Regions from separate parts of the Pseudoalteromonas sp. NFXS39 genome, predicted to be linked through region 1. Evidence: predicted binding sites of a transcription regulator. Region 1 holds the regulator's gene; the other holds the start of a gene.
What was found. Region 1 encodes sigma-54, which starts transcription at its own class of promoters, with help from an activator protein. Its sites were predicted from a motif close to GTTGGCACGNNNNTNGNNT; they were not measured.

Region 1 (7,999 bases):
GAGTACTTGCCGTCGTTTATCATGCGTTTATCCTGATATTTGTAAGCATATGGACACGGATCACACGCCAACCATTGAGCTTTATAAAAAAGCCCGAGATGTGAAGGGTGTGAAGAAAATCTTAATTGCTTCAGGCGTACGCTATGACTTAGCAGTTGAAGATCCACGCTATGTAAAAGAGCTGGTTACCCATCACGTAGGCGGGTATTTAAAAATTGCCCCTGAGCATACCGAAGATGGCCCATTATCTAAGATGATGAAGCCGGGTATGGGTGCTTATGATAAGTTTAAAGAGCTATTTGATAAATACTCAAAAGAAGCAGGTAAAAAGCAGTATCTGATCCCGTACTTTATTTCTGCTCACCCAGGAACTAAAGACGAAGACATGGTTAATATGGCGCTTTGGTTAAAGAGTAATGACTTTAAGCTTGATCAAGTACAAAACTTTTATCCGTCGCCAATGGCCAACGCAACGACGATTTATCATACTGAGATGAACTCGTTACGCAATATTAAAAATAACACTGAGCAAGTGCCTGTACCAAAAGGCGCCCGCCAGCGTCGTTTACACAAAGCGATTTTACGTTACCATGATCCTGCTGGTTGGCCGATGATCCGTGAAGCGCTAAGAAAAATGGGCAAAGCGAATCTAATCGGTAAGGGGCCAAACTGTTTGGTACCGGAAGAAGGTCGCAACGAGAAAGCAGCTAAAGGGAAGGGCGGTAAAGGCCGCGCGGCACTGACTCGTCATACCGGTTTTAGCCAGTTTAAAAAGGCCAATACTAAACCAAGAGTTGGTAAAAATAAGCAGCGTGCAAGTAAATAAAAATAAATACGGCCCTTAAAGGGCCGTTTTCAGATTAGATTAATAACCACGTTGCAGTACCTAAGAAGGCAAAGATACCGACAATATCGGTAACGGTTGTGAGTACCACACTGCCAGCGAGGGCAGGGTCAATTTTCATTTTCTTGAGAATTAATGGAATGCTTGCACCCGCAATACCTGCAGCAACCAGGTTCATAAACATTGCAAAGGCTAATACTGCACCGAGCTTAAAGTCCCATTGCCATAGGGCAACAACACCGGCAATTAATATCGACCAAATAACGCCATTCAGTGCGCCAATCGCTAATTCCTTGAGTAATAAGAAGCGTTGGTTAGTTTGATTAATATGGCCAACGGCTATACCACGAATAACCAGTGTTAAAGTTTGACTGCCTGCAACGCCACCCATTGAAGGTACGATACCATTGAGTACTGCCAAAATAGGCAAAATTGCTAAGGTATTTTCAAAAAAGCTTGCCACAATTGCTGCTAGCAATGCGGTTAATAAGTTAACTCCAAGCCAAATAGAGCGACGTTGCGAACTTTTTAGCACTGGCGCAAAGGTATCTTCTTCGTCATCAAGACCAGCGAGGCTTAGCATGCTATGTTCAGCATCTTCGCGGATTACGTCAACGATATCATCGATGGTAATACGACCTAGCAAGTGTGCGTTGTCATCAACAACCGGGGCTGAAATCCAGTTATGACGTTCGAAAAGTTGTGCTACATCACTTTCATCCATTGAAATAAGTATAGACTCACAATCTTCATCCATTAAATCGCGAACAATTTTATCAGATGGGCTTGTCAGCAGTGTAGTTAACGAAAGTGCTCCTAGGAAGCAGTTATGCTTATCAACAACGTATAAGTCATCAGTACCTTCTGGTAGCTCACCTCGTAGGCGTAAATAGCGTAGCACTACATCTAAAGTAACATCTGGGCGAATTGTTACCGTATCGCTGTTCATCAAGGCACCGGCAGAGCGCTCTTGATAAGAAAGTGCCTGAGTAGCCCTTTCTCTATCTTGCGAGTCCATTGCACTAACTACGTCTTGATATACGGTATCAGGAAGGCTACGTAAAACCTCACCTAAGTCATCGTCGTCCATGTCCTCGGTGGCGGCAGCAATGTGCTCAGGTTCCATCTGCGCAATAATACCAAGACGTACATCTTCAGACAGTTCTTCTAGAACATCACCACGCACATCTGGATCAACCAGCTGCCAAAGCATACGACGAATTTTATGGGGAGAAGACTCAAGTAAAAGGGCTGTATCACAAGGCGCCGTTTTGGCTAACATACCGCGCACTTGAACAAATTGACCACTATTGAGTGACTTGGTCACTTGTTTGAGTTGTTGTAGTGGGTAATCTTGTTCAAAGGCTTCTGGCATTGGCGTCCTTACAACTGAAAAAAGTTTATATAGGCTGAGCAAATACAGCATAGTTGCTTTGTGGTGTATTTGCAGAGATATCGTCGCACTGTGATAAATTTATTAAGAGTTTTGCAACTTAGAAAAGCGAGCGATATAAAAGTAGGATATTTAAAGGGAATTTCAAATATCCTAATTAAGTTTACCGTAAATCTTGAAGGCTTAGCAAATGCTATTCTTGCTCGTGAAAGCGCTGTGCGATTAATTCACCGATTGCAGTTAATGCTGCATCAGCATCAGGGCCTTCACAAACGACTCTAACTTCTTTACCTTGACTGCTTTCAAGTAGCATTAACGCCAATACGCTGTCACCTTCAGCTTCTTTATCGTCTTGATAAAGCGTAATTTTAGCATCAAATTGTAGTGCTAATTGGGCTAAAACAGTGGCTGCGCGAGCATGTAAGCCGAGTTTGTTTTGAATTAAAAAGGTATCTTCAGCGCGCATTATAATAGTGCCTAATTAAATGTCTTGTTCACGGTGGCGAATTTTTACATTGTCATGGCTTTTAGCAAAACTCTCACCAATTGTTTGCGCTAAGTAAACAGAGCGATGTTGGCCACCAGTACAACCAATGGCAATGGTAAGGTAACTTCGGTTGTTACGCTCTAAATGTGGTAGCCATGTTTGCACAAATGTTTGAATTTGCCATGTGAACTTTTGCACTATGCTGTGGCTAGCTAAGTAATCTTTTACTGGTTGATCTAGACCCGTTAGCGGCTTCAAATCAGGTTCCCAGTGTGGGTTAGGTAAAAAACGTGCATCAAATACGTAATCAGCTTCTTTTGGAATACCGTGTTTAAACCCGAAAGACATAAAAGTGATAATCAGTTTTTTATCCTTTTTACCCAAAATCTTTTCGCGAATTGATTCTGCTAACTGATGAACACTGAGATCTGTGGTATCAATCATAAAATCAGCACGAGTGATCAACACATCGAGTAAGACTTTTTCTTGTTTAATAGCCAGATCAAGTGGCAAAGAATCAATGGATAATGGGTGTAAACGACGAGTCTCTGAAAAGCGTTTTATCAGGGTTTGGTCATCACTGTCTAAGTAAAAAAGTGTTGGATTTGCGAAACCAGGAAGGTACTCAAGAATATCATTAAATTCTTGCTGCTCTTTTGGAAGGTTACGCACATCAATACTGACCGCTATTTTATCGTAGTTATCTGATACGCTACGCACGAGCGAAGGCAGTAAATTGACTGGAATATTATCAACGCAATAATAACCTAAGTCTTCAAGTACTCGTAAAGCGACCGATTTACCTGAGCCTGAGCGACCGCTGATAATGATTAATTCCATTTATGCCTCTGCTGATATAACCTGAAACAGTTGCTGATCGGTAGTAGCGCTACGCAGCTGTTTACAAAACTCTTTATCTTTAAGTCTATCAGCAATTGTTGATAAGGTCTTTAGATGAAGCTGAGAGTCACCATCTGGTACGATGAGTGCTACGAAAATGTCAACAGGGCGATTATCAATTGCATCAAAATTGATTGGGGATTCACTCACTATGACAAACGCCTGAGGTTCATCGGCGCCACTCATTCGGCCATGTGGAATAGCAATACCTCGGCCAATACCGGTGCTACCTAGCTTCTCTCGGTTGAGTAAAGCATTTAGGATATCTTGTTGAGATAAATGAGGAAGCTGCTGGTGAGCCAGTTCGCTGATATATTCAAGAATTCTTTTTTTGCTATTAAAAAGGACCGCAGCTTTGCTGCAGTCCTGATTAGTAAGTGAACTTAGTTTCATAATTTAATGTCGAGCTAATTTCTCTTTGTGTTTAATGACTTGGCGATCAAGCTTATCGATCAACGAGTCAATGGCTGCGTACATATCTTGATGTTCTGTAGAAGCGAACAATTCGCCTCCGTTTACATGTAAAGTTGCTTCTGCTTTTTGGCTTAATTTTTCTACATCTAGAATGACATGAACATTATTAATATGGTCAAAATGCCTTTCTAGTTTCGCAAACTTGGTGTTTACATAGTCTCTTAATGAATCAGTGATTTCTACATGACGACCAGTTAAATTTAGTTGCATAAGCATTTTTCCTTCTATGTAAAACGTCTAAATCAAACTCTTACGCTGATTAGACGGAGGTATTGCTAGAGACTCACGATATTTTGCAATTGTACGTCTAGCTACTTTAATTCCTTGCTCAGCCAATATATCTGCAATTTTGCTATCACTCAATGGTTTAGCCGAGTTTTCTGCAGCGACTAACTTCTTGATTAAAGCGCGTATTGCTGTTGAAGAACACTCACCACCATTTTCAGTGCTGACATGGCTTGAGAAGAAATATTTCAACTCAAAAATACCCCTAGGGGTATGCATATATTTTTGCGTTGTTACTCGTGAAATCGTCGATTCATGCATTTCGACCATTTCAGCAACATCATTTAGCACCATCGGCTTCATTGCTTCTGGGCCATGCTCAAAGAAAGCTTGTTGTTGTTGAACGATACAGTTGGTCACTTTTAATAGTGTATCGTTACGGCTTTCTAAGCTCTTAATAAACCACTTTGCTTCTTGTAAGTGAGAGCGAATAAATTGGCTGTCGCTACTTGATTTAACAGAGCGAGACATAGCCGCATATTGGCTGTTCACTCTAATCTTTGGCATACTATCTGGGTTTAACTCAACCACCCAGCGACCTTTTACTTTTTTCACTGATACATCAGGTATGACGTACTCAGACTCTTCGCGTACTATGCTATCCGCAGGCTTAGGGTTTAAGCTGTGAATTAGCGTCATTACTTCTTTAAGCTCATTTTCTTTAAGCTTAGTCTTTTTCATCAAAGTTCGATAGTCGCGACTCGCTAATAATTCGATATGCTCAGATAAAACCATTTTAGTTTCAGCTAAATATGGCGTGTTTGCATCGAATTGGCGAAGTTGAATACACAGGCATTCCTGTAAACTACGCGCGCCAATACCGACAGGATCAAACAATTGAATTCTCTTTAGGACCGCTTCGACTTCATCAAGTTCGATTTCTTCTTCATCACTATTTTGATTAAAGCTCTCGACGATATCTTCACAGCTTACCGTTAAAATACCAGAGTCATCGATAGCCTCAACAATTGCCACAGCAATCGCTTCATCAGTCGGACTAAAGGGAGTTAGCTGTAATTGCCACATAAGGTATTCGTGAAGGGTTTCGGTCGATGCACCTTGATAAATAGATTCATCTTCTGGCATTGGCCCTGATGATGTTGATGGAGCGGCACTCATGTACTCATCCCATGTAACATCCATGGCTAAATCGTCACTTACAGTGTCTTTATTTAGAGCATCACTGCTTTCTTGTTCATATTCGCTAGGTGCTTCGTCTGCAGAAGCGCTGACTTGCACATCGTCAGATTCAGCTTTTTGCTCATTTTTGCCGATGCTTTCTTCGTTGTAATCCGCTTCTTCCACTTCAAGTAAAGGGTTACTATCTAGCGCCTCTTGAATTTCTTGTTGGAGATCCAATGTACTGAGCTGCAACAAACGAATAGCTTGTTGCAGTTGTGGAGTCATTGTAAGTTGCTGGCCCATGCGCAGCTGTAATGATTGCCTCATGTATCCCTAACAATCCTTTTTTTAAGTTATCGATAACTGTGCAAAGACAGTTAAGTTATTATCGATTTATTGTCATTGTTATAAGTCTAGCAGATGCTCTAGTCGGTGGCGTAATGGTTACAGCCTAAATTGCTCGCCTAGATAAACATCGCGTACAGTTTGGTCAGCTAATACGTGCTCAGGTGTGCCTGATGCAATTAGCTCCCCATGAGAAACAATGTAGGCTTTTTCACAAACATCAAGGGTTTCTCGAACATTATGGTCAGTAATTAGTACACCAATACCACGATTTTTTAGGTGCTCAATAATTTTCTTTATATCTAACACTGAAATTGGATCAACACCAGCAAAAGGCTCATCTAAAAGGATAAATTTAGGATTAGCGGCTAATGCGCGAGCAATTTCAACGCGGCGACGTTCACCACCAGATAGCGCCATACCTTGACTATCACGGATGTGTTGGATGCTAAATTCATCTAATAAGCTATTTAGAGTTTCTTCCCGCGTGGTTTTATTTAGATCTTTACGAGTCTCTAAAATAGCCATCAAGTTTTGGTAAACTGTTAACTTTCGAAAAATCGAAGATTCTTGCGGTAGATAACCAATACCCAACCTCGCACGGCTGTGCATTGGCAAAAGGGTAATATCGTTATCATCGATGCTAATTTTACCTTTGTCGCTCGGAACTAGGCCTACAATCATGTAAAAAGTCGTGGTTTTACCAGCACCATTTGGGCCAAGCAAGCCAACAATACTGCCTGCTTCAACTTCCAGACCGACATTTTTAACCACTTGGCGGCCTTTGTAGCTCTTAGCTAAAAGCTCTGCTTTTAATGTGCTCATGGTTGGCCTTTATTGTCTTTTTTATTTTCAACAGGTACTAAAATAGTGTGTACACGATCTGATGAGTTTTCGTCTTTTTCAGCACTGATAAGCTGCTGAGCCATATCATAGGTAATGCTTTTCGCTGTTACTTTTTGACCAGCTTGGGTAACTTCAGCTTCACCGTTTAAGGTTAAGAAGCGTTTCGCAACATCATAACGAACTTCTTCAGCACTGGCGCTCATTACGGAACCATCCGTTTGTTTTTCTTCGAAGTAAGCTGGTTTGCCTGTTGCAATAATTAGCTCTACTGTACCTTCGGTATCACCGCCGTGTGCTTCAAGACGTTCTGCTGTAATACGACGATTACCATGCACGATCTCTACGTTACCTTCAAATATGCCAACGCCATCTTTTAGTTTACCAACTTGGCGATCTGAGCTAATGCTAATTTGTGCGCCAGTTTGCTCGGCAGCGGTGCCGGAAAACGCAATCAATAAGCTTGGGATCAGGAGTAATTTCTTCAGTTTATTGGTCATAGTATATGGTTCGTGTATGGTTAGTTAACTCAACAATTTCGGTTTTTAAATCGGCTTTTAAGCCTTTACCGGTAATCTTTAAATTCGGTCCTGTTAGTGTTACAGGTTGCTTTGAAAACATGGTCATTTTATTAATGTCGACATTAATGTTTTCTGCTTTTATATCTTCGATCATACCGTTATGGGTTAAGTTTTTAGCAACTACATCCCCTTCAAAAATCAGCTGATCATTTTCGTATAAAGTGGCTTCTTTGGCTTTTACTTGCCAAACCTGCTGGTCGCCATAAATAGTAAATACAGGTTGCTCAAAAAAGGTAAACCCTAATTGTTGATACAACTCCATTTTAGCCGCAGCTACTTTATGACTGATTTTTCCTTGCTCGTCATAAGCAGTTTGCTTTAACGCCACCGCAGTGTAATCAGGCGTTGCAATGATCTCGTCTTCACTAGTTATTGTGTCTGCTGATTGATTAAAGTACGGATACCACAACCACACCATGCAACAAACAAAAACAACACTCAGTAAAATACGGGCTATATTCATGCGCTGGTTCCATCGCTAGTTAACGGCTTACCGTTTTCTAACATCAGTAAATCAGTTAATTCACGCACGGCTCCAAAGCCACCTGGTAATAATGTGGTGTAATGAGCCAGCTTTTTAATTAGTGGGTGTGCGTCGTTAACAGCAACAGCAAACCCTACTTTTTCCATTACTGGTAAGTCTGGACCATCATCACCAATATAGGCAATTTGCTCATCAGTTAGCCCCAGTTTATCCTTTAACTCTTGATAAGCAATTAGCTTAT
Region 2 (7,999 bases), on a different contig from region 1:
CATAATGACCTTTAGTTACTTTCCTTGAGAGTTAGTCGTTGTTAGCCCAGTTTAGTTCAAAGGCTAAATGTTAGAAACTGTAGTATTTCCTACAATTTCTATACGCTTTCTTACCCAAAATGAGTACTCATATTCTTATACTTACTGAGCTTAACAACTCAGACAAAGGAACTACTCATGAAACAAATGGCCTGTATGCTGCTTGCCTTATCGGTGACAGCGTGTTCATCAGTCACCATAGTGCCAGAAAAAACAACCAATAAATTAGCCACTAAAGCCGATTACCAAGATAGCCGTCCATTCTTTTTGTGGGGCCTCGTTGGTGAAGAGCGCGTTGATGTAAAGGCTATTTGCCAAGATAAAAAAGTTGCCCAAATGCAATCGCAACAAACATTCGCTGATGGCGCATTAGGACTAGTTACACTCGGAATTTATGCTCCTCACACAGTAAAAGTATGGTGTGAGCAACAAGCACAGGAGCAACAACTATGAAAAGCTTACTAATAACAGCGGTGTTAGTTGCAACCTTAAGTGGTTGCACAAATATCTACTTCGATAATGGCAGTGCAGCGCAAGGCAATAAAGCGCCTGCAACAGAGCAGTGGCATCATAACTTTGCCGCGGCGCTTTACGAAGGTTCAAAGCCTGTCGACTTATCTGAACAATGCCCTGACTCTGAGTGGCAAACCGTTCACACTTATAAGTCGTTCACCAATGGTCTTGCTGAAATTGCAGTAAACCAAGTTGGGCCTATTTGGTACCCGAAAACAGTTGAAATAAGCTGTGCTCAAGTACCTTATAAGCCAGACTAGTTATTCATAACGCAGTGCATCAATTGGGTTTAAGCGTGCCGCTTTAATAGCGGGCGCTAAGCCAAACACAATACCAATCAATGACGTAAAGCCAAATGACAGCATAATCGCCCAACCCGGTATGTAGGCATCTGGCATGCTCGGCACTGATAACGAAATCAGTGCCGCGGCACCATACCCTATCGCTAAACCAATTAAGCCACCAAAAAGCGATAGCACCACCGCTTCAACTAAAAATTGCAGCATAATAAAGCCAGGTGTTGCCCCTAATGCTTTTAAAGTGCCGATCACACGAGTGCGTTCTGTTACCGAAACCAGCATGATATTCATCACACCGATACCCCCAACCACCAGACTGATACCGACTATCCCCGCGGTAATTGCGGTTGCACTTCCGGTAAATTTATCGATATTAGCACGGGCTTTTTCGGCGGTTTCAAACTCAAAGTCGTCATCTTCGCCGTCTTTTAGTTTATGTAATTGACGCAAGATGCGGCGAATTTTACCCAGTACTTGCGTTTCGTTAGCATCGTCTTTTAAACGAAACATCATTTGCACATTAGTATCAACACTGCCGCCTTCTAGCGCACTCATGGTACTTATTGGAATATTAATGTAATCGTCTTGGTCAAAACCTAATAAGCTACCTTGTTTTTCAGCAACACCAATAATGCGAAACCACTCACCACCGAGTTTGATATATTCGCCTACAGGGTTTTCAGGCAGATTAAGCTTTTCGATAATTGAAGGGCCGATAAACGCCACTCGACGGCGTTTTTCATCATCTTCTGCGCGAATAAACCGGCCGAGTTCAGGGTAGGTGCGGTAAGCTTTTTGGTAGTCTTGCTCGGTACCCATTACCCGTGAAGCATGACTTTTATTGCCGTACTCTGCTGCACCAGAAAAGCGCCAAGTAAACATCAGCGCAGTAAAGGTTTCGGCTTCTTTAACGCGTGCTTTTAGGGTTAAAAAGTCGCTGTAGGTTAGCTTTGCTTGTTGGCCTACCATTTCTTTTTCTACGCTAGTGTAAGGTTTTATATTGGTCACATCAGGAGACATGTCGGCAAGTTGATCATTAATTTGCTTAGTGAAACCTTGCATTACTGCCACTACGGTCACAACCGCTGCAACACCAATGATAATACCTAAGCAGGTAAGGGCACTACGCATCGCGTTTGCTTTAATTGCCATGAGTGCGGCTTTAGTGCCTTCCATAACAGCGATAGCAGATTTAAACATGTTGCCTTGCTCCTTCGCCTTTACGGGTATCACTGACAACCTTGCCATCAACTAAACGAATAACACGTTGGCAGTGATCAGCAATATCTTGTTCGTGAGTAACCAAAATAATGGTGTGCCCTTCGTTATGAAGCTCATCAAACAGTGCCATGATCTCAGTGGTGGTTTTACTATCTAAGTTACCTGTAGGCTCATCACCAAGTAAAATATGCGGTTTAGTAACAAGTGCACGAGCAATCGCGACACGTTGACGTTGCCCACCAGAAAGCTGGCTCGAAAGGTGATTTACCTTATCGCCAAGACCAACCCGCTGTAATGATTCGAGCGCTTGCTGCTTTCGCTCTTTGGCAGAGATAAATCGATACACAAGTGGCTGCATAACATTTTCTAGGGCTGAAGCTCGCGGTAATAAATTGAAACTTTGAAAAATAAAGCCAACACTTTCATTACGCTGATGAGCAAGCTCAGTTTCGGTCATTCGCTTTACCAGCTTATCTTTTAAATAGTAGTCACCACTTGTAGGGGTATCTAAACAGCCAAGCAAGTTCATTAGTGTTGATTTACCTGAACCCGAAGGGCCAATAATGGCAACATACTCATTTTGAGCAATTTCAATATTGATATCATCAAGGGCTTTGAAAACTTGTTCGCCCATTTTATATTGCTTATTGATATTACTGAGTTTTATCACCGCCGACATTAGCTAGCACCTTTTTCAGGGCTGTTTTTAACGGCTACCGTATCACCCTCTTTTAGTGAGCTGAGAGGTCTGGCTGGGCCGATAACAATACGATCCCCCTTTGCAACACCGCTGGTTAGTGCTTGTTCGATATCTGAAGAAATGCCTACCGTTACAGTTGTTTTAGTTACTGTATTATCTGCGTTAAGCTTCCAAACAAAGTAGCTATCATCCTCTTTTTGAATTGCTTCAATGGGGAGTTTTAAGCCGTTTTCGGCAATACTTGTCGCAATTTCAGCACGGCAACTCATTCCGGCATAAAGCTGGCGGTCAGTGGCATCAAGCAGTACTTTGACTTTAAATGATAAGCCCTGAGAACCAGCTTGATTTTTTGCTGATGTGCCAATGTTTATGACTTTGCCAGTAAAAGGTTGATTTGGGTAAGCGGCAGCATAGATATCTGCATGTTGGTCTAATTTGATACCGGCAATATCGGTTTCATCCACGCGAAGTTCGGCTAATATTGCGCTTGGATCTGCTACTAGCATCAGATCTGAGCCAATAATGTTGGTTGTTCCGGCAATTACGGTTTCACCTTCTTTAATATTTACCGATGCAAGTAGCCCACTCATTGGTGCGCGAAATACACTTTTATTTAAACGGTCTTCAGCAATGAGTAATGACGCTTGGGCTTGGTTGTAAGCTTCACGTTTTGCTTCAATATCTATTTTCGCTAAATCGCGGGCATTTTGTAGGTTTTCATACACTTCTTGGCCAGCGAGGCCAACTTCATAAAGCTCTTTTTGGCGGCTTAGCTGGCGTTCGATATTTTTCAGTCGGGTTTCGCTGTGCTTAATATCAATTTCAGTAGCGCGAAGCACGGCTTTGTTGCGTGCAACTTCAGATTCAAACGCTGTAGTATCTAGACGCATAAGAATATCGCCCTCAGTGACACTTTCTCCTTCTTCGACAAACACTTTCGCTACGCGGCCAGTCACTTCAGAGCGCAGCTGCACTTGGGTGTTAAAGACTAGGTTGCCAGAGGCTAAAATTGAATCGGCAATATTGCCTTGTGCAACTTCTGCAATATGCATTTCTGGTGCATCTTTATTGCCTGTGACTTGTTTTGATACTAGTAAAGCGACAAATGCTGTAACAGCGAGGCCAATAATAATGGCTTTTTTCATGTTACTTCCTTGGTAGTTAAGAGCGGCATATCGCCGCTCAAAGCAGAATTAAACGAGAGCGATTACAGTCCAAATACCGTAAATAACAATACTTGGCAGGGCTGCAAAAAGTAGCGCCTTATTGAAAGTGAAATTAGTCCAGCTCTTCAAACCTATAGCTGCGATGAAAATGCCCCAAATAGAAAAGATATTTAGGCTCTCCAATAAGGTGTAGAATGGATGGCCAATTTCTAAGCCAATTAAAAGTTGGTTAATCGAAGCATAGTTAAATAACGTCTGTGAAATTTGGTCGGTACTTGCAGTTAATACTAAAATGAGCAAACCGAGGCTTGATATAATCATTGGCATCATGGTCCACACACCAAAGCCATACCAAGCACCATAACCATAGTTAGCTTCTGGGTCTTGCTTAGATACAAATAAGTAGTAGCCTGCCATCAGAGCATTAATAACAGCCAAACCAATGATGCCACCAAAGATGGCAAACCAAACCTGCATATCTATGGTTTGCTCCATGCTTTGGCGAATCATTTTTTGCTCAGCAATAGTGGCATCAACACTGGCGGCTGCCACTTGTTGATCGATTAAAAATTGCGGGTCAGCTTTATTATAAAAAGCAAACATGCTGGCGGCGAGAATGCCGGCAAGTAAAATAAAGGCAACAAAAGACCAACCTTTTGCTTCTTTTAAACCATTAAAGGCTTTACTCGGGCTGATAAAAATATCAACCAATGCGGTCATTACATTTGATGATTTCATTTTTTATTCCTTGTTTTATAACATTTGTTTTTAGGTACTAAAATATCCTGTTTAGTAACAAATTAGCAATTTGTTTTGTAACTGTATGTTAACAGCTGTGATTAGTAAATCTGTGATATGGTTAAAGGATTAATTTGAATCGAACTTATTAGGAAAAGTAGGTCGTTATGGTGAATAGCAATGGTCGTTGTATTGATGAGTTGGTATTAGGGTTCTGGCGCTTGTTAGATTGGCAGGTAACGCCCCAGCAATGCTTAAGTTTTTTAGAAAATGCAATCGATATGGGAGTTTCACATACCGATCATGCTGACATCTACGGTGAATACGGTTGTGAAGCTGAATTTGGTAAAGCACTTAAACTAAAACCAAGTATTCGTGATGAAATCAAAATCATCACTAAATGTGGTATTAAGCCTGCGTTTGCAAGCCTAGGATTACAAGGCAAAGCAAACCACTATGATTCAAGTGCCGCGCATATTATTGCCTCAGCACAGCAGTCACTAAAAAACTTCAACACTGATCGTTTAGATGTATTACTTATTCATCGCCCTGATTACTTGATGAATGCCGATGAAATGGCACAAGCATTTAATACCCTAAAAGCAAATGGTGATGTGATTGACTTTGGTGTATCTAACTTTACGCCATCACAACTTAGCTTGTTACAGTCGCGTTTAGACTTTGAACTAGTGACCAATCAAATCGAGTTTTCACCCTACGAAATGAAAGCCCTTGATGATGGTAGCTTAGATCAATGCCAGTTGCTTGATATTAAACCTATGCTTTGGTCACCATTGGCAGGGGGGCGTTTATTCTCAAGCGATGATGAAAAAGCAGTGCGTTTACGTGCCGTGTTAGAGCAGGTTGGTGCTGAAATTGGCGCCACAGCAATTGATCAAGTTGTTTATGCTTGGTTGTTAATGCACCCGAGTGCACCGTCTGTGGTACTTGGTACGGGTAACATTGAACGTGTTAAATCAGCGGTTGAAGCTAAGCAGCTCTCTATGAGCCGTGAACAATGGTATCGCATTTGGCAAGGCTCAACTGGTCATAGTGTGCCTTAACGAATAGCCCTAAACGAGAAAAGGGCCTTACGGCCCTTCGTGTTGCAGCAAGTAACACATTCTTTATAAAGTGAAGTCAACCGCGTAAGCGACGTACACTTTTACATCTGAACCATCGATGTCATTGTCTGAAAGACCGAAAGTAAAGCCGTCTTTCGACACTGAAACGCCGTAGTCGATGATGTCATCATCACCAATGAAATCCCCTGAGTAATGACCTAAATGAAGGGCCATTTCTGCACCGGTACTGCCAACTGGGAAGCTGTAGTCAGCATTTAAATAAAGTGAATCACCAAAGTCTGTACCGTCACCGCTAGCTGCTGATGTTGCTAGTACTGCTGCACCAAAGGTGAAGCTACCCATGCTAATGCTACCGTAGATTTCTGAGAAATCTGCATCTGTGTAAGATGCTGCATCTGGGTATGCATAATAAATGTAGCCAACATCGTAGCTAAAGGTTTCATTGATTTCACCGCCAAAACCAGCATAAAGGTCTAGCTCGTAAGTCATGTCGTCAGCCCAGCTAGCATTCGATACCCAAGTACCCGCATAAAAGCCAGATTCACTTGCGTAGTCGATACCACCTTGGATTGCAGCATCACCGCCAGTTTGCTCTTGACCACGCCATAAGTAATTTGACGTTGCCGCAGCGTTTGCTGTGACTTCTGCATAACTATATGTCGAGCTCAAAGTTAATAGCGCAAGAGCGCTTGCTGCGACCGTTTTTTTTAGTTTTAGCATGTTTCTGTATCCTGTTGTTATGTTGATTTTGTCCCATTTCAGATTGCAGTCTGGTTATTATTCGAGGACATTTATTATGTGTTGTCTGGATACGATATTGCACTGGTTGTGCCAAGTTCATTTTGAATAGGATATTTTATGCTTAAATGCTTTAAAAACAGACTTCTAAGATGGCTTAATTGAAAAAATAGTGGATATTTGAATTGTTCATGCGCACTTGTGTGGTGCAAAAAATAACCCGGTTGCACAATTGCGAAGCACCCGGGTTTCTCTTATTTGAGAGTGACTTAGCCGAAAATCGCTCGCATCAGACTAATAGTCTCTTCAACACTTCGGCCTTTTTCAACTTCACTGATGATTGAATCGCGCTTTGCTTTGATATGTTCAGGGATATCATCACTTGCTAATGCACGGTCTACCAGTATCTCAGCTGATTCTTTGCCACGGCGTACGGTCTTTTTACCTGCTGAGCTCGTGGTACTCTTAGGTTTGTTTAACAACTTAATATAGTTTGAGTTATCGGCGGTACTTTTATCTGCATAATAAAAGAAGCTAGGTAATAGGGCTTTAATTTCAACTAAAGATTGCTCAAGTTCATTTGCGGCGCTAGCCATTTTGAACCAAGGCATATTATGGATTGCTTCTACAATATCTTGCCAGTAGCGCTCAAAATCACGGTTATTTAATTTGGTAATACCTAGTGCCCCACAAAGGGCATCAAGTTTACTATTTACGATTGGTGTAAACACATCAGGTCGGCGCATCGCAAGTAAGCGAGTTGCAGGAGCAAGCGTTGGCTTTTCATCGCTACCATTAAATGCCATCAAGTATGCAACCATAAAGTGTTGATAATGCTCTTGGGTTATTTCGCCTTCAAGTGGAATGTGCGCTAAGGCTTCATCGAATGCACCAGGCAAATCACTCAACATTTGGTGAAAGCCTTTTGCGTTCTTCGTAGAAGCAAACCATTCAACATCGAAGTTATAGCTGCTTGGATCAAGCGACGCACTGTGTTTACCTGAAAACGCTAAACGGTCTTCAGGGATCATCTCTTTTAATGATTGTGATTTAATCGCTGCAATGTAATTAGCTAAACGTAGTTGCTCATCAAGTGCCACAAGCTCTTTATGCTGTTCGATGAAGCCTGCGATAACTGGCCATGGTGCAACTCTTAAGGTTTTTAATTGCAAAAAGCTGATGGCAGAAATTAATAAGTCATGAAGTTTCTTAAGTGTCGGTAATTGCTTATCTTCTAATAGATCGTAGTTAATGCGATCGCGGCTTGCACTTAATAGCTCATAGCACCAGCCTAAAAAGTCTTCAGGGTGGTTTTCTACTTTAACTGCCATTAGGTTTAAGCTGATATCAGAGGCCTGCTTGAGGATGTTTTGATAAATTTGACTTTCTTGCTCGCCAAGCGCCATTTTTGACGGTGAAATAAGCAGTTTCTTCATGCTTAATCGATACTCCAGTTTTGACCAAATTAGGTTGTTTGATTTTAGTACACAGGGTGCAAAA

Region 2: the regulator sigma-54 is predicted to act here: its motif matches at 6,579-6,597, upstream of J3455_RS17635 (TorF family putative porin).

What each region holds. Positions count from the first base shown of each region.
Region 1 covers NZ_JAGDEC010000007.1:146,286-154,284, reverse strand. Annotated here, with positions in the region: gene J3455_RS14445 (YgiQ family radical SAM protein) at 1-826, shown strand, start outside; gene mgtE (magnesium transporter) at 861-2,219, opposite strand; gene J3455_RS14435 (HPr family phosphocarrier protein) at 2,431-2,703, opposite strand; gene rapZ (RNase adapter RapZ) at 2,719-3,564, opposite strand; gene ptsN (PTS IIA-like nitrogen regulatory protein PtsN) at 3,565-4,017, opposite strand; gene hpf (ribosome hibernation promoting factor) at 4,021-4,308, opposite strand; gene J3455_RS14415 (RNA polymerase factor sigma-54) at 4,336-5,832, opposite strand; gene lptB (LPS export ABC transporter ATP-binding protein) at 5,950-6,675, opposite strand; gene lptA (lipopolysaccharide transport periplasmic protein LptA) at 6,672-7,193, opposite strand; gene lptC (LPS export ABC transporter periplasmic protein LptC) at 7,183-7,737, opposite strand; gene kdsC (3-deoxy-manno-octulosonate-8-phosphatase KdsC) at 7,734-7,999, opposite strand, start outside.
Region 2 covers NZ_JAGDEC010000011.1:12,154-20,152, reverse strand. Annotated here, with positions in the region: gene J3455_RS17675 (endonuclease/exonuclease/phosphatase family protein) at 1-3, opposite strand, end outside; gene J3455_RS17670 (Bor family protein) at 178-492, shown strand; gene J3455_RS17665 (Bor/Iss family lipoprotein) at 489-812, shown strand; gene J3455_RS17660 (ABC transporter permease) at 813-2,051, opposite strand; gene J3455_RS17655 (ABC transporter ATP-binding protein) at 2,044-2,751, opposite strand; gene J3455_RS17650 (efflux RND transporter periplasmic adaptor subunit) at 2,751-3,917, opposite strand; gene J3455_RS17645 (YIP1 family protein) at 3,966-4,676, opposite strand; gene J3455_RS17640 (aldo/keto reductase) at 4,847-5,740, shown strand; gene J3455_RS17635 (TorF family putative porin) at 5,804-6,481, opposite strand; gene J3455_RS17630 (hypothetical protein) at 6,769-7,935, opposite strand.